Regions from separate parts of the Kribbella sp. CWNU-51 genome, predicted to be linked through region 1. Evidence: riboswitches for the same ligand, from Rfam matches in the RefSeq annotation. Region 1 holds a riboswitch; each other region holds the start of a gene.

Evidence for each region. Region 1 has a riboswitch for cobalamin ahead of ACXC9Q_RS34445 (ribonucleoside-diphosphate reductase subunit alpha). Riboswitches for the same ligand answer to the same signal wherever they lie in the genome.
Region 2: it holds a riboswitch for cobalamin, as region 1 does, so the genes downstream of both, ACXC9Q_RS24055 (putative cobaltochelatase) here and ACXC9Q_RS34445 (ribonucleoside-diphosphate reductase subunit alpha) in region 1, are expected to answer to the same signal.
Region 3: it holds a riboswitch for cobalamin, as region 1 does, so the genes downstream of both, cobN (cobaltochelatase subunit CobN) here and ACXC9Q_RS34445 (ribonucleoside-diphosphate reductase subunit alpha) in region 1, are expected to answer to the same signal.
Region 4: it holds a riboswitch for cobalamin, as region 1 does, so the genes downstream of both, ACXC9Q_RS32975 (SCO2322 family protein) here and ACXC9Q_RS34445 (ribonucleoside-diphosphate reductase subunit alpha) in region 1, are expected to answer to the same signal.

Annotation. Positions count from the first base shown of each region.
Region 1 is NZ_JBSXMZ010000044.1:39,269-43,450, reverse strand. It holds gene ACXC9Q_RS34455 (Fic family protein) at 1-839, shown strand, start outside; gene ACXC9Q_RS34450 (DinB family protein) at 928-1,509, shown strand; cobalamin riboswitch at 1,569-1,724, shown strand; gene ACXC9Q_RS34445 (ribonucleoside-diphosphate reductase subunit alpha) at 1,858-4,182, shown strand, end outside.
Region 2 is NZ_JBSXMZ010000023.1:48,599-52,780, reverse strand. It holds gene ACXC9Q_RS24060 (ATP-binding protein) at 1-1,865, opposite strand, end outside; cobalamin riboswitch at 2,141-2,282, shown strand; gene ACXC9Q_RS24055 (putative cobaltochelatase) at 2,352-4,182, shown strand, end outside.
Region 3 is NZ_JBSXMZ010000023.1:62,652-66,833, reverse strand. It holds gene ACXC9Q_RS24115 (DUF3500 domain-containing protein) at 1-294, shown strand, start outside; gene ACXC9Q_RS24110 (vanadium-dependent haloperoxidase) at 331-1,605, opposite strand; cobalamin riboswitch at 1,760-1,891, shown strand; gene cobN (cobaltochelatase subunit CobN) at 1,928-4,182, shown strand, end outside.
Region 4 is NZ_JBSXMZ010000040.1:101,181-105,362, reverse strand. It holds gene ACXC9Q_RS32990 (DUF3043 domain-containing protein) at 85-672, shown strand; gene ACXC9Q_RS32985 (aldo/keto reductase family protein) at 695-1,705, shown strand; gene ACXC9Q_RS32980 (hypothetical protein) at 1,702-1,911, shown strand; cobalamin riboswitch at 1,899-2,030, shown strand; gene ACXC9Q_RS32975 (SCO2322 family protein) at 2,117-2,824, shown strand; gene ACXC9Q_RS32970 (CbiQ family ECF transporter T component) at 2,825-3,913, shown strand; gene ACXC9Q_RS32965 (ABC transporter ATP-binding protein) at 3,910-4,182, shown strand, end outside.

The DNA.
Region 1 (4,182 bases):
GACTGATGGCCCAGTCTCCGACGCCGGAGTTCGGCGGGGAGGTCCGCTATCTGCAGAACTGGATCGGCGGCCGCTCCCCCGCCGAGGCGTACTACGTCCCGCCGCCGGCGCACCTGCTCCCCGACCTGCTCGCGGATCTGATGGCCTTCGTCCGGGAGTCCCGGCTGCCGGTGCTCGCCAAGACCGCGATCGCGCACGCACAGTTCGAGACGATCCATCCCTTTGCCGACGGCAACGGACGGACCGGGCGCGCGCTGATCCACCTGATCCTGCGGGCCGACGGCCTCATCACCCGGACCGTGCCGCCGGTGTCGTTGTCGCTCGCCACGCATGCGACGCAGTACATCGATGCGCTGACAGCCTTCCGGTATGTCGGACGGGCGACCACGATCAAGGCTCGGTCGGCGGCGAATCCCTGGCTGCAGATGTTCGCGATGGCATGCAGTCACGCCACCGCGGAGGCCGCGCGGTTCGAACAGACGGCGACCGACCTGAAGACCGCCTGGCGCGAACGGGCCGCGCCGGTCCGCGCAGGCTCCGCGACCGATCTGTTGATCGACGCCTTGCCCGCGGCCCCGGTCCTCACGCTTGCCGCGGCCGCGCGGCTCATCGACCGGTCTCAACAGGCCGCCAACCAAGGACTCGCGCGCCTGGTCGAGACGCGCGTCCTGCGCGAGCTCACCGACGGCCGCCGGAACCGCGTCTACGAGGCGCCCGAACTGATCGACGCGTTCACGTTGCTCGAGCGGCGCTTCGCCAGCCCGGCGGCCGATACCCGGATCGAACCGCCTAGCAGACCAGTGCCGTCGAGGCCAGAACCAACACACCGTCCGCATTGACTTTCTCCTCTCCGTCGGGACACAATTCGAACACATGTTCGATCGCGTCTCAAATCGAGGCGCCTGACGGGGAGCGGGATGAATCGTGATGCCGGAGCCGTTCGACTGGGAGATCCTGCACCGACCATCGGCGATGGCGATGGTGCGAGGCCAGCTCGGCTTCAGCTGGATGGTGCTGTCCGGCCGGCTCGCCCAACTGACCGACGAGCAGTACTTCTGGCGTCCGAGCAGTGAGGCCCTGACCGTCGTACGACGGCACTACCTCGGTGGATTCCGGTCCCTCGGATCCGGGGAGTGGGTGGCGCAGTGGCCGGACGAGCCGGATCATCGCGGGCCACGGACGATCGCCTGGCTGATCGCCCACTTGACCGAGACATTCTTCGAGCGCTGGGAGTGGACCTTCGGCGAGAGCCAACAGGGCCGCGCCGACATCACACTGCACGGCAACGCCCGGGACGCGGTCGCCTGGCTGACGCACTGGGTGGACGCCTGGCAGGACTCGATCGCCGCGCTGGACGAGGAGCAGGTGATGACGGTCGGCCTGAGCCAGGCGACCGAACTGGACGCCGGTGAGCCGTTCGGTCACGTCGCGCTCCGGCTCAACCGCGAGCTCATCCACCACGGCTCGGAGATCATGACGCTCCAGGATCTCTATGCGGTCGCAGCCTGAAACCACAACATGTGCGACACGCGGCGTGGCGCTACCACAAGATCTAGTGCAATCCACCTAGCATCACTACTGCTGGTGGTTCGGAGTGGTTGGCAGCACAAGATGTGGGCCACGCCGAGGCAACAGGGGAATCCGGTGCGAATCCGGAGCTGCCCCGCAACGGTGAGCGGAGACTGTCCGCGAGTCCGGATACCTGCCACCGGCGCGCGCACCGCCGGTGCGTGCGGTCCGAGACCTCGCGGGTGGGTCGCAGGGCGTGGCGGCAGCGTTCCCGGCCGGAGCTGCCTGTCTCGTCATGCGCCCATCCGTGCGGTAACGGTCCTCCGAACTCTTGTGGAGAGCACACCTGTGACTATTGCTTCGTCATCCTCCGCGGTGACGACCGACCAGCCGATCCAGCTGACCGTCGTCCGCCGTGACGGCAGCAGCACCGCGTTCGATCCGACCAAGATCTCTGTTGCCATGAGCAAGGCGTTCCTCGCGGTCGAGGGCGCCGACGCCGGCGCGACCCACCGGGTCCGCGACCTGGTGGCCGACCTGACCGGCCGGGTCGTGGGCGCCTTGACCAGCCGCGGCGACACTCGCCGCAGCGTCCAGGTCGAAGACATCCAGGACCAGGTCGAGCTGGCGCTGATGCGCGCCGGTGAGCACCAGGTCGCCCGGGCCTATGTGTTGTACCGCGAAGAGCGGACCAAGGCCAGGACACCATCCGACCCGGCCGGGATCGCCGAGCGGCCCGCGCTCTCGGTGCGCGCCGCCGACGGCAGCACCGCGCCATTGGACATCGACCGGCTGCGGGTGATCGTCGCGGAAGCGGCCGACGGGCTCGACTCGGTCGATCCCGAGCTGATCCTCGACGAGACTCTCGGCTCCTGCTACGACGGCATCGCTCAGCACGAGGTCGAGCTCGCGCTGGTGATGGCCGCCCGGTCCTACGTCGAGACCGAGCCGCAGTACAGCTTCGCCGCGTCCCGCCTGCTGCTGGACCAGATCCGCCGCGAGGCCCTCGGCCGCGTGCACGGTGAGCCACGGCAGGCCAGCCAGGCCGACATGACCGCGGCCTACGCGGACTACTTCCCGCGCTACGTCCAGGTCGGTATCGACGCCGGTCACCTCGATCCCGAGCTGGCCACCTTCGACCTCGACCGGCTCGCCGCCGCGATCCGTCCCGAGCGCGATCTCGACTTCACCTTCCTCGCTCTCCAGACGCTGTACGACCGGTATCTGCTGCACATCGACAAGGTCCGGTTCGAGCTGCCGCAGGCGTTCTTCCTCCGGGTCGCGATGGGGATGGCGCTGCGCGAGGACGACCGGGAGGCGCGCGCGATCCAGTTCTACGAACTGCTCAGCTCGTTCCGGTTCATGTCCTCCACGCCGACGCTGTTCAACTCCGGCACCACCCGGCCGCAGCTGTCGTCGTGCTTCCTGACCACGGTCGACGACGACCTGGCCGGCATCTTCCACGGCATCCGGAACAACGCCCTGCTCGCCAAGTACTCCGGCGGCCTCGGCAACGACTGGACGCCGGTCCGCGGGATCGGCGCCAAGATCCGCGGCACCAACGGTGAGTCGCAGGGCGTCGTACCGTTCCTGAAGATCGCCAACGACACCGCCGTCGCGGTCAACCAGTGCTTTGCGCCGGACACCCTCGTTTACGCTGCAGACGGCCCAACCGCGATCCGCGACATCGAGGTGGGCGATCTCGTGCTCGCTGCGAGCGGTCGCTATCGCGAGGTCACGAAGACTTTCACGTACGACCAGGACGGCCCGATGGTGGAGGTCGATGTCAAGCACTCGATCGAGCCACTCACTGTCACCACCGGCCATCCGCTCTACGCGATTCAAGGCATACCGATGGAGCAGGGCAATGAGCGCACGCTCGAGTGGCTCGCGAAGGAGAAGGTCACAGCAGCCTGGGTCGAGGCCGGCATGCTCAGCAGGGGTGACTACATCGGGCAGGTCATCCCGACGGACGTCATTCCGGTTCACGGTCTGACAGAGGACGATGCGCGCCTGTATGGCATCCTCCTCGGTGACGGCCACATGTCGAAGAACGGCAGCCAGTGGGGTGTGTCAGGGAATCCGCAGCGCGACACACACTTGTCGTTCGTGCGCGAGTACCTCAAAGCTCGCGAAATCCATTTCTGGGAGACCAGTCGCGGTGATACCTACGTGCAGATCCACTGGGCGGCAGGACGCGGCCCCAGAAGAGACAGGCTGACGGGACGCATCGTCGGCAGCGGCGAGCCTACGCTGCCATTTGATGGCGAGGACCTGTACGACCAGCTACACCGGAAACACATCGCACGTCGGCTGTCGCATCTGCCACCTGCCCAAACACATGCGCTGATCCAGGGCCTGCTGGAAACGGACGGCAGCGTATCTCGTGGCAAGGAGATCTACTTCACGACCACTTCACGAAAGCTCGCCGCCGGCCTGCGCTACCAATTGCTCCGGCTCGGAATCCCCGCCGCCGGGCAGCACCGCGTCCGGGAGGGGCATCACGTAGGTCGTCGCTCTGACGGATCCGAGATCACCTTCTCGAAGCCGGTGGACACGTTTGATCTCCGCATTCCCGCCGTGCCGGGAATCGCCGAACTCGTGGGCGTCACACCCATACGGAAGTTCAACTGGATCGCACACCAAGGCATGGTGTTCTCCCGCGTGCGCGAG
Region 2 (4,182 bases), on a different contig from region 1:
GCTGCGTCGGCCCACCGGCCGAGCCCGTGCAGGGCATGGAAACGGACGATGGCGGCTTCGGTGGCGGTGGCTGTATCTCCACACGCTGTCGCCAACTGCACTGACCGCTCCGCCTCGGCGAGCGCGGCCAGCGGCGCGGAAGCCATCGACACCGCAGCTGGAGCCTCCAACACCGCCGCGTGTGCGCAGAGCGCCCGCCCAAGGGCCTGCGTCGAGCCTGAGAGGTGGCCGATTCGGACGGCTTCCTCCGCGTGGATCGTGTCACTCGGCAGGCCGTGGAAAGACTCGGTCGCAGCTAGCTCGGCGAACGCGACGGCGCGTTCTGCACTCTCAGGGAGGTCCGTCGTCAGCTCGATCGCTTCGAGGAACTCTTCCAGGTCGGCCATCGCCGGCGTCGTCGATTGCCAGCGGCAGTTGGCCCTCGAGACCAGTAGATCACTGGCCAGCAGCGGCTGCTGCTTCCTGTTCACCAGACTCAGCGCCTCCGTGAGGAGCGTGACTGAAACCTCGGGCCAGCCTGCCCGCTCGCAGACTGCGCTCGTTCGCCGTAACAGGGCGATTCTCTCGTCGCGGCCGCCGCGGATGGTCGGTGACACCGTTTCCCAGACAGCACACGCGCGGCGGAGCTGGATCGCCTCTTCCGTTGGCGCCCTCAGACTCGCCGCGTGATCGGCTGCCACGAGGGACCAGTGGTAGGTGGCGTCGATGTTTCCGGCTCTCTCGTTGTGGATCGCCAGGTCCGCAGCCTCAACCTCGGTGGGCCGCGATTCGAGTACGCGGATGTAGTCGGCGTGGAGCTCCTTGGCTTGGTTCGGTGGCAGACCGTCGTACAGGACCTCGGCGAGGAGCGGGTGCCGGAACCAGGAGGTTCCGTCGGGTGCGGTTTCCACGACACCGCGGTCGTGGGCCTCCGCGCGACAGGAGGCGATCGAGCTCGCCTCGAGTCCGTGGCCGGCGGCGACCTCGGTCAGTACGGCCGATGAGGTCGGTCGGCCGCCGACGGCGAGGATTCTGGTGACCAAGCGGGCCTGGTCCGACAGGCTGTGCCAGGCGGCGAGCAGGGCTTCGCGGAGCGCAGCGGGAACGGTGGCCGGGAGAGTGCGCTCAGCGCCGGACAGACCGCTGACCATCAGTTCGACGAGGTAGGGGTTGCCGTCCGACCTGTCGAGGACCTCGGCGGCGAGTTCGATGTCGGGCGCCTGGCCGAGCAGTCCTTCGATCTCGCTGCTGGTGCCGTCCAGGTCCAGCGGATCCAACCGGAGCTCACCGAAGAAGGGCATCCGGCGCATGTCGGCGAGCCAGGAGTGGAGGGGGTGCCCCTCGCCGCGTTCCTCCGTCCTGCACGTGGCCAGCAGTACCAACGGCTGGGAGCGGAATCCGGCGATCAGGTAGGCCATCGCATCCAGCGAGGCCACGTCGGCCCATTGCAGGTCGTCGACGACCACCACTGTCGGCCGTCGTACCGCGATCCGATTGAGCACGAGGTCGACGAGCATCGGAAGCCTCCTGGTGTCGCCGCCGCCGCTGACGCCGAGCGACGGCAGCAAGGCACTCAGCCCGTCGGTCCCGGCGAGAGTTTCGGCCCTCTCGTCGGCATCCGCTCGGCTCAGCCAGTCCTGCAAGGCGCCGGCGATCGGGGCGAACGGGACCGACGCGCCACCGAAGTGCACGCTCGATCCCCAAAGCACGTTCAGCTGCGAATCGCCGCAGACCTCACGGGCGAGGCGGGTCTTGCCGATGCCGGCTTCGCCATGGATGACGATCGCGTGCGGTACGCCGGCCACGGCATCGAGCAGCACATCGCCGAAGAACCGTTGTTCGGCTGCGCGTCCGGCGAAGCGATGATCGGGCCGCAGACCCCCCATGCGTCCCCAGTCAACACCCGGAGCCGTGCCGACGGGAGCCCTCGACCTGTCCGGCTACCGCCCGTAGGCAAACGGGTTGCCGGTGTGCCGAAGGACGGGTAGTGGTCAGCCCCAGCCTCGACACCCCCGCGTGCACGGCGGCCGCGACCCGGCGCCGGGCGGACTACTACCCGTCCTTCGGTACGCGTCTCCGTCGGCCGATGCACCTCGTGAGGCTCGTGTCGACGTGGGGGTTGCCACGTGACCGTGGTGGTTGCCGGGTGGGCGGGGTGTGCCATGATCGGGCCGACGGTTGTGGAGGAACACCGGTGACCGGCTGAGGCCGGGAGTCCGGGGCGGTCCCGCCACTGTGACCGGGCCTGATCGAAGTCGACGCGGCCCGGGAGCCAGGACATCCGCGTCCGTCCGCCGGGCCGCGGTCACCGCGGTACGGCGTACCAGCCGTGGCGGGCGTGGATACCCGCTCGACGAAGGGACCCACCGCCGATGCGGCCAACCTCACCGTCCACCGGATTCCCGTTCACCGCCGTGGTCGGAATGGACGACCTTCAGCTCGCCCTGATCCTGGCGGCCATCTCGCCGGCGATCGGCGGGGTGCTGATCCGGGGCGAGAAGGGTACGGCGAAGTCGACCGCGGTCCGCGCGTTGACCGAGATCCTCCCGCCGGTGGACGTCGTACCGGGCTGCCGGTTCTCCTGCGACCCCGAGCACCCTGACGACACCTGCCCCGACGGACCGCACCACAGCACGGAGGCCCTCAACCGGCCGGCCCGGCTGGTCGAGTTGCCCGTCGGCGCGACCGAGGATCGGGTGCTCGGGTCGCTGCATCTGGAGAAGGCGCTCGCCGAGGGCATCACGGCGTACGAACCCGGTCTGCTTGCTGCCGCGCACCGCGGACTTCTGTACGTCGACGAGGTCAACCTCCTGCACGATCACCTGGTCGACGTACTGCTCGACGCCGCCGCGATGGGCCGCGCGACCGTCGAACGTGACGGGGTGTCCGTCACGCACCCGGCGCGCTTCGTCCTGGTCGGCACGATGAACCCGGAGGAGGGCGAGCTCCGACCGCAGTTGCTCGATCGCTTCGGCCTGAGCGTCGACGTCGTCGCCAGCCGTGATCCTGCCGTGCGTGTGGAGGTGATGCGGGCGCGGCTCGCGTACGAGGCCGATCCGGCGGGCTTTGTTGCGCGGCACGACGGACCGCAGCGGGAGCTCGCCGAGCGCATCGTCAAGGCGCGCGACCTGATCACCGAGGTGATCCTGACCGACGCCGCGCTCCGGCAGATCGCCGAGATCTGCGCGTCCTTCGACGTTGACGGCATGCGCGCTGACCTGGTCACCGCGCGTACGGCGGTCGCCCACGCGGCCTGGTCCGGCCGCACCGTCGTCGAGGTCGACGACGTCCGCGCCGCCGCCAAACTCGCCCTGCCCCACCGCCGCCGCCGGAACCCCTTCGACGCCCCCGGCCTCGACGAGGATCAACTAGAACAAGCCATCCAAGACAGCACACCACCACCCAACCCCGACGACGACCCGGATGGCCCGGGTGGGGGAGCGGACCCCGCAGACGACGGCAGCCCGGCCGACGCAGACCGGTCGGACGCGAACCAGTCCGACGCGGGCCGGGTGGATGCGGACTCGGCCGCCTCGGATGGTGCTGAGTCCGGCACCGACCCGGACTCGGCGGCCCACGGCGCGGGCCGGGAGGACGGCGCGGATGCCGGCGATGTGGGTGGCCGGCCGGCGCCGGTCGGCGAGGTGGTCGGAAGCTCCGAGCCCTACAAGGCGCGACTGCTCAGCGTGCAGGCCGCGGGCGCCGGTGTCGCCGGGCGGCGGTCCCGGGCGATCACCGAGGTCGGGCGCGTGGTGGGTGATCGCGCCCGCATCGGGCGCGAGGCTGGACGTCCGCATCTGCTGGCGACCATCCGGTCCGCCGCCCCGCATCAGCACGCTCGCGGTCGAGCCGGCGCCGGGCTCGCCGTACGACCCTCCGATGTGCGGCTCGCCGTGCGGGAAGGGCGCGAGGGCAACCTCGTTCTGTTCTGTGTTGACGCGTCGGGGTCGATGGGGACGAAGCAGCGGATGGGGGCGGTGAAGACCGCGATCGTCTCGCTGCTACTCGACGCGTACCAGCGTCGCGACACCGTCGGCCTCGTCACGTTCGCCGGCGCCGCCGCCACGGTTGCCTTGCCGCCCACCGGCAGCGTCGAGACCGCCGTACGTCGTCTCGAGTCGCTACCGACCGGTGGACGCACACCCCTTGCCGAAGGCCTGCTCCAGGCGGCTGAGGTACTACGGATCGCCGCGATCCGCGACC
Region 3 (4,182 bases), on a different contig from region 1:
CAACTCCTGAGCCTCCTCATCGGTCAGTACGTCGGCCGCGCCGCCGGACCGATCGGGCTGCAGACCTGGCAGGACATCACCGACCAAGGCATCGAACGCCTCACCTTCGCGTGGGCCGGCGAGACCGAACCCGGCGTCGGCCACCGCCACTACTACTCGATCGCCGGCCCCACCTTCCTCGCCGAGTACGACAACACCCAGGACAACGCCAACCACATCCACTCCGTCTGGCGAGACCTCCGCAACGACTGGGCCACCGACCTCCTCGCCGCCCACTACGCGATGCATCGCTGACGCAGCGCGCGGCGAGGAAACGGTCCGAGTCGACGCTCAGTGGTGGAGCAGCCGGAACTCGTGGGTGATCGTCCACGTGGCGGTGCGGTGGCCGAGGCGGTTGGCGTCGGTCATGGCCTTCCGGAAGTGGATGCCGAGCCAGATCCTGGCATTCATGGTCTCGGCATCGAGGGCCGCGGCGCTGTCGTAGTGCCGGGTCGTCCCGGTCACCGACGAGGAGATGTCCAGGTTGATGGACCGAGCGCCGAACAGATAGCTGAACGTTCCGGTTGCTGCGCCGGTGCCGGATGCGTGCCCACTGACGTAGTCCGGATAGGGCGGCGTCTGGACCAGCGACATCCAGGTGGCGTCGGGCTTGGTCGCCGGGTTCCCGTCGGTGTCCGCGAGCCGGATCGCGGTGATCGGTCGCCAGTAGGCGTAGTCGTACTTGGACCGCCAGCACGCGATCAGCGCATCGGCGATGCTCGTGCTGAGCAGGGCGAACGCCCGGGCACTGTCGGTGATGTTCATCCCCCGTGCGATGACCTGCTCGCGGAGCGCCGTCTGGTACTGCAGCACGGCGTTGGCGTTCCAGAACAGCGCGGTCTCGGTCTGCGCCGCGGTCCGAGTGGATCCGACCAGCGCACCCTTGGCCTTCACCTCGGCGAAGTCCCGGGCATAGGCCTTCGACGTGATCGGGTACGGGCCGGGCAGCCGGAACTGGGTTGGCGAGCGGAGCGCTAGCGGTACGACGAAGCCGAGCCACGGGGCCAGCATCGGCGCGAAGGCATCAGGTGTCGGACGCCAGACTCCCGGGGCGGGCGTCACCGTCAGCTGGATGGTCGCGCCTCTGCCGTCGTCGGCCCGAGCCCGGATCAGCGTCTCAGCCGCGTGCCGGCCGACCTCGGTCCCCCGGGCCTTGGCGCGACCGTCGGGGATGGTGGCGAGCGACGCGGCGTAGTCGGTTGCGAGGTTCGCGGCCGAGGCGGGGAAGTAGTACCGCAGCACGTCGTACGCCGCGGTCGCGGCCGCCGCCTCGGAGGAGGCCCTGCCGCGGACCTTCGGTTGCTTGATGTACGGCTCGTAGCGGCCCTCGATGGCCACCACCGCGTCGTACACGGCCAGCGACGCGAAGGCGTAGTACAGACTCCCCACCGGGACCGGGGTGGCGTTCTCCGTGTAGATCGTCCGGCCGGCGATCGCGTTCCACTGGGTGATGACCGCCGGGTTCGCGTGGTTGCCGCCTGCCTGACTCGGCGTGGCGGCGAGGGCAGGAGCGGCGAGTCCGGCCGTCAGGACGACGACCAGAAGTCTCCAGACCTTCAAGCGCATGATTGCCTCCTTCAGGTGAAGCCGGGCCGATGGCTTGCGCTGAAGAAGACGCTGTCGTGCGACGCCGGAGGGCGTCCGCAGTACAAACCCGTTTGGCATTCCGGCCTACACCTGTAGCCCGCTCAGGTCATGAGCTGTGCCCGGCAGGTCGCCGGGCTGGTCGGCTAGAGTCGGCACGTCATCGACGGCACGTGCAGGAACCCGGTGTGAGTCCGGGACGGTCCCGCCACTGTGAACCCCTCGCACCCGAGGGGGAGTCAGGAACTGCCGCCGTCGTACCTCCGGTCGGGGCGTGGACACCCCGAGGAAGGACCGGTTACGCGTGCCCGCGAACCTGCTGCTGCTCTCCACCGCCGACACCGACCTGCTCGCCGCCGCCGAGGCGGACGCCGGCTGGACGGTCGCGAACCCGGCCCGGCTCGACCTCGACGGCCTGGCGCCGTTACTCGCCGACGCCGAGGTCGTCGTGGTCCGTCTGCTCGGCGGACGCCGCGCCTGGGAGGAAGGTCTCGACGCGGTCATCGCGTCTGGCAAGCCGGCTGTGGTCGTCAGCGGTGAGGCCGCACCTGACGCCGAGCTGATGTCGCTGTCGACCGTGCCCGCGGGTGCGGTGACCGAGGCGCTCGCCTACCTCCGGGAGGGCGGTTCCGAGAACCTGCGTAACCTGGCCGGCTTCCTGCGCGACACACTGCTTCTGACCGGCGACGAATTCGAGCCGCCGCGCGCGCTCCCGGCGTACGGCGTCCGCGGGACGTACGTCGAGGACGACCGGCCGGTGGTCGGGATCGTCTACTACCGCGCGCACGAGATCTCCGGGAACACCACGTTCGTCGACACGCTGGCCGCCGCCGTCGAGGCGGCGGGTGCGCAGCCGCTGCCCGTGTACTGCGGGACCCTGCGAGGACTGGATCCGACGTCGTCCGAGAATGCCGGACTGTTCGACCTGCTGCGTAAGTGCGATGTCCTGGTGACGACCCTGCTCGCCGCGGGCGGATCCGTCGCGGCCAACGCGAGCGCCGGCGGTTCCGACGACTCCTGGGATGCCGGGGCACTCGCCTCGCTCGACATCCCGCTGATCCAGGGCCTCGCGCTGACGTCGACCCGTGAGCAGTGGCTGGCCAGTGACGCCGCGGTCAGCCCGCTCGACGCTGCCACGCAGGTCGCGATCCCGGAGTTCGACGGGCGACTGATCACGATCCCGTTCTCCTTCAAGTCATACGACGCCGATGGGCTGGCCCGGTACGCGCCGGACCCGGAGCGGTGCGCCCGGCTGGCCGGGATCGCGGTCGCGCACGCCCGCCTCCGGCACGTGCCGGCTCACGACAAACGGTTGGCTCTCGTGTTGTCGTCGTACCCGACCAAGCACGCGCGGATCGGGAACGCGGTCGGTCTCGACACACCGGCGTCGGCCGTGGTCCTGCTCGGTCAACTCCAAGAGGCCGGGTACGATCTCGGCGACCTCGATCTCAGTGAGCTCCAGGGGCCGGACGGCGCCGACGGGCTGATCCATCGGCTCATCGCCGCAGGTGGTCACGACGTCGACTGGCTGACCGACGAGCAGTTGACGAACGCCGTCGCGAAGGTTCCGCTCAGCGTCTATGAGCAGTGGTTCGGGCGAGGGCCGGATTCGTTGCGTACGGCAATGACCGGGGCGTGGGGCGAGGCGCCGGGCGAGCTGTACGTCGACACCTCCGGCGACGAGCCTGCGATCGCCCTGGCGGCGTTGCGTTTCGGGAACGTCGTGCTGATGATCCAGCCGCCGCGTGGCTTCGGTGAGAACCCGGTGGCGATCTACCACGACCCGGACATGGCCCCGTCGCATCACTACCTGGCGGCGTACCGCTGGCTCGAGGCCCCGGCCGAGGAGGGCGGCTTCGGCGCGCACGCCGTCGTCCACCTGGGCAAGCACGGGACGCTCGAATGGCTGCCGGGCAAGGGGATCGGGATGGCGGCCGGCTGTGCGCCGGACGCCGTCCTGGGGAATATGCCGATGGTCTACCCGTTCATCGTCAATGACCCCGGCGAGGGGACACAGGCCAAGCGGCGCGCGCACGCGACCGTTGTCGACCACCTGGTGCCGCCGATGGCGCGCGCCGAGACGTACGGCGACATGGCGAAGCTGGAGTACCTGCTCGACGAGTACGCGACCGTGTCGGCGCTGGATCCGGAGAAGGTGCCGACCCTGCGGGCGCAGATCTGGACACTGATCCAGGCGGCGCAGCTGCACCACGATCTGCACACGGACGAGAAGCCGGACGACCTGGAGTTCGACGAGTTCGTCCTGCATCTCGACGGGTATCTGTGCGAGATCAAGGACGTGCAGATCCGCGACGGGCTGCACATCCTCGGCGGTGCGCCGGCCGGCGAGGCGCGGGTCAACCTCGTGCTCGCCGTACTGCGGGCTCGTCAGCTGTGGGGTGGTTCGTACTCGATCCCCGGTCTGCGGACCGCGCTGGGGGAGACGTTCGGCGTGGACGAGGCCGAGCTGCTCGCGAACCCGGGACGAGCCGCGGACCTGGCCGACCTCGCAACGCTGGCCGATCTGCCCGCGGTGAGCGGGGCCGACGGGGTGGATCT
Region 4 (4,182 bases), on a different contig from region 1:
TCAGGACCGGCCCCGATAAAGTAGTGCCTAGGTCCGGGGACCACCCCGAGTCGCGACCTGCCCTGCGAATGAGGTTCAGACCCCGTGTTCCGTCGTACCAAGTCTGAGACAGCTACCACCGTACCCGCCGAGCCCCAGGGCAAGCCGGGTGGGAAGGGACGCCCCACCCCGACCCGCAAGGAGGCGGAGGCGGCCCGCAAGCAGGCGCTGAAGAAGCCGCGCAACCGCAAGGAGGCGTCGGCGTACCGGCGGGAGAAGGTCCGCACCGAGCGGGCCAAGATGCAGGACGCCCTGCGCACCGGCGACGACCGGTACCTGCCGGCCGCCGACAAGGGCCCGGTCCGGCGGTTCGCCCGGGACTATGTGGACGCCCGCTACTCGGTGATGGAGTTCGCGCTGCCGGTCCTGCTGGCGGTGTCACTGATCGGCGTGGTGTTCTCGGCGCAGTTCCCGTGGCTGGCCGGCGTGGTCAACCTGCTCTTCCTGGTGATGATCGTGCTGATCGCGGCGGACTGGTTCCTACTCTCGGCCGGGCTGCGGAAGGCGGTCACGGTGAAGTTCCCGAAAGAGTCCACCAAGGGCCTGGGGTTCTACGCGGTCCGGCGGACCATGCAGATGCGCCGATGGCGGATGCCCAAGCCGATGGTCAAGCGCGGCGAGAAGCCCAGCTGACCGGGCCGGTAGGGTCAGGGGTATGGACTTCCGCTATCTCGGCAACAGTGGTTTGAAGGTCAGCGAGATCTCGTACGGGAACTGGCTCACGCACGGGTCCCAGGTGGAGAACGATCAGGCCAAGGCCTGTGTGCGGGCGGCCCTGGAGGCCGGCATCACCACGTTCGACACCGCCGACACCTACGCCAACACCAAGGCCGAGTCGGTCCTCGGCGAGGCGCTGGAGGGTGAGCGGCGCGAGTCGCTGGAGATCTTCACCAAGGTCTACTGGCCGACCGGCCCCGGCGGACCGAACGACACCGGCCTGTCCCGCAAGCACATCCACGAGTCGATCAACGCCTCGCTGAAGCGCCTCAAGACCGAGTACGTCGACCTCTACCAGGCGCACCGGTACGACACCGAGACGCCGCTGGAGGAGACGATGGAGGCGTTCGCCGACGTCGTCCGGTCCGGCAAGGCGCTCTACATCGGCGTGTCCGAGTGGACCGCGGAGCAACTCCAGGAGGGTCACCGGCTGGCCCGGGAGCTGCGCATCCCGTTCGTCTCGAACCAGCCGCAGTACAGCATGCTCTGGCGGGTGATCGAGGCCGAGGTGGTGCCGGCCTCGGAGGAGCTCGGCATCGGCCAGGTGGTGTTCTCGCCGATCGCGCAGGGTGTGCTGACCGGCAAGTACCTGCCGGGTCAGCAGCCGCCGGAAGGCTCCCGGGCCACCGACGCGGCCGGGTCGAACTTCATCAAGCGGTTCCTCACCGACGACGTGCTCACCCGGGTCCAGGACCTGAAGCCGGTCGCCGACGAGGCCGGTCTGTCGCTGTCCCAGCTGGCGATCGCCTGGGTGCTGCAGAACCAGAACGTGTCCTCGGCGATCATCGGCGCCTCCCGGCCCGAGCAGGTGACCGAGAACGTGAAGGCGTCCGGGGTGAGGCTCGAGGAGAGCCTGCTGAAGCGGATCGACGAGACGCTGGGCGGCATCGTCGAGCGCGACCCGGCCAAGACCGCGCAGAACGCGCCGCAGACCCGGCCCGGCTCGTGAGCTGGAGCTGGCGGTTCGAGACCGCTTCCGGCGCCCTGGTCGACCCCGGTGAGGTCGGTGGGGCCGAGTTCTCCGCACAGGGTGACGCGGAGAGCTGGCTGGGTGAGCTCTGGCGGGACCTGGCCGACCGCGGTGTCGGCCAGGTGTACCTGCTGGAGGACGGCCGGGAGGTCTACGGCCCGATGAGTCTGGCCGCGCCAGAGTAGGCTTCGGTCCGAACACGCCTGCGTCACAGGGAAGCCGGTCCAAGTCCGGCGCTGACCCGCAACCGTAGGCCACCTCAGGTGGCGAGCCGGAACACTGTGCCGCAGGCAGGCTCAGCTACCCGCCGTGGTCCGCGGGTGGGGCCCCTACCCTGCCGGTGCAGGCGGGACTTCCTCCACCGGGCCACGGCCCGATCGAGGACACGAGATGACTGCACACCGGACCGTACGACTGGTCCTCGCCCTGCTGGCGGGTCTCCTGCTGGCGGGGACCGTCGCCACCACCGCACAGGCCGAGGACGGCTATCGCTTCTGGGGCTACTACCAGTGGGCTTCCGGCCAATGGGCCTTCTCACAGAAGGGCTCCGACGCCGTCGTCCCGGCCGACGGGGCGGTGGAGGGCTGGCGGTTCGCCGTCGGCGGCGCGAAGCCCCGGGTGCCTCGGGCAGCGGGGGATTTCGAGGCGATCTGCGGCAAGACGCCGGCCGAGACCGGCAAGAAGCGGGTGGCCCTTGTGGTCGACCCGGGTACGCCGGAGGACGCGGCCAGCGGTGAGACTCCGGGTCCGGCCACCGGGACGTGTGTGGTGACCGACGTGAAGGCGACCGGCGCGAAGATCCTGGCCGCGGTCGCGCCGGTCCGGATCGAGAAGGGCCTGACCTGCGGGATCGCGGGCTACCCAGCCAAGGGCTGCGGCGACCAAGTGAAGAACATCCAGGTCCCGGCCACCGACACCCCGGTGACGCTGCAGATCGGTGCGGCGGTCGGTGCCGCACCTGCGGCCTCCCCCTCGCCGGTCGCATCCTCCTCGGACAGCGACGGCGCTCCGTGGGGCGGGATCATCATCGCCGCCGCGGTTGTCGTCGTACTGGCCGGTGGTGGCCTGCTCCTCAGTCGCCGCCGTACAGCCAAGTAAGTGCGTGCTGTCGATCGACTGACGTACCCCCGGGCACTCCACCCGGGGGCCTGGTGGCTGTGGGCGCTCGGCATGGCCGTGGCCGCCAGCAGGACGCGGAATCCGGTCCTGCTGGCGCTGATCCTCGCAGTGACCGGATTCGTGGTGGCCGCCCGCCGGACCGATGCTCCCTGGGCACACAGCTACGCCGCGTTCCTCAAGCTCGGTCTGGTGGTCATCGGCCTCCGGGTGGTGTTGCAGGCGCTGCTCTCCACCCGCTCGCAGGGGAACACTGTTCTGTTCACCCTGCCGCAGATCCCCTTGCCTGACTGGGCAAACGGGGTGAAGCTCGGCGGCGAGGTCACCCTGGAGGCGTTGCTCACCGCGCTGTACGACGGTGGTCAGCTCGCCGTGATGCTCTGCTGCGTCGGTGCCGCCAACGCACTGGCCAGTCCCCGGCGGCTGCTCAAGTCGTTGCCCGGGGCCCTCTACGAGATGGGTGTGGCCTGTGTGGTGGCGCTGACGTTCGCGCCGCAGCTGGTGACGGACGCCCGTCGCATCCGCGCCGCCCGCCGTCTGCGCGGCCGCACCCGCGGCTCCTTCCGGACGACGGCCATGCCCGTGCTGGAGGGTGCTCTGGACAGGTCGGTCGAACTCGCCGCCGCGATGGACTCGCGCGGCTACGGACGTACGGCGCACGTCCCGCAAGCGCAGCGTCGTCTCACCGCCCTCTGCGTCCTGCTGGGGTTGCTGGGCATCCTGCTCGGCGTCTACGCGTTGCTGACCGACTCCATGGCGTTTCCGCTCGCGGCGTCCGCACTGGCGATCGGACTGCTGCTGGCGCTCGGAGCGATGGCCGTTGGGCGTCAGCGGGTCACTCGGACTCGATACCGGCCGGATCCGTGGGCGCTGCCCGAGTGGCTGGTCGTGGCGTCCGGTGCGATCGCTGCCGGGGCTATGGTCACCGCTGCGGCACGTGGTGTCCCCGGACTGCTGCTGGCCGGCCCGTTGGTCGTTCCACCCGTTCCGCTGGTGCCCGTTGCCGGCGTACTGATCGGACTGGCTCCAGCGGTGGTCGCGCCTCCACAGGTCAGGCGGGCGGTCGCATGATCGAGTTCGACCGGGTGACAGTGACGTACGACGGGGCCGCGGAGCCGGCGCTGCGGGACGTGAGCTTCACCGTGCCCGAGGGCGAGCTGGCGCTGGTGATCGGGCGGACCGGATCCGGCAAGTCCACGTTGCTGCGAGCAATCAACGGACTGGTGCCGCACTTCACCGGCGGCACGCTGGCCGGGCGGGTGCTCGTCAACGGACGGGACACCAGCGAGTACCGGCCGCGCGACCTGGCCGACGTGGTCGGCATGGTCGGGCAGGACCCG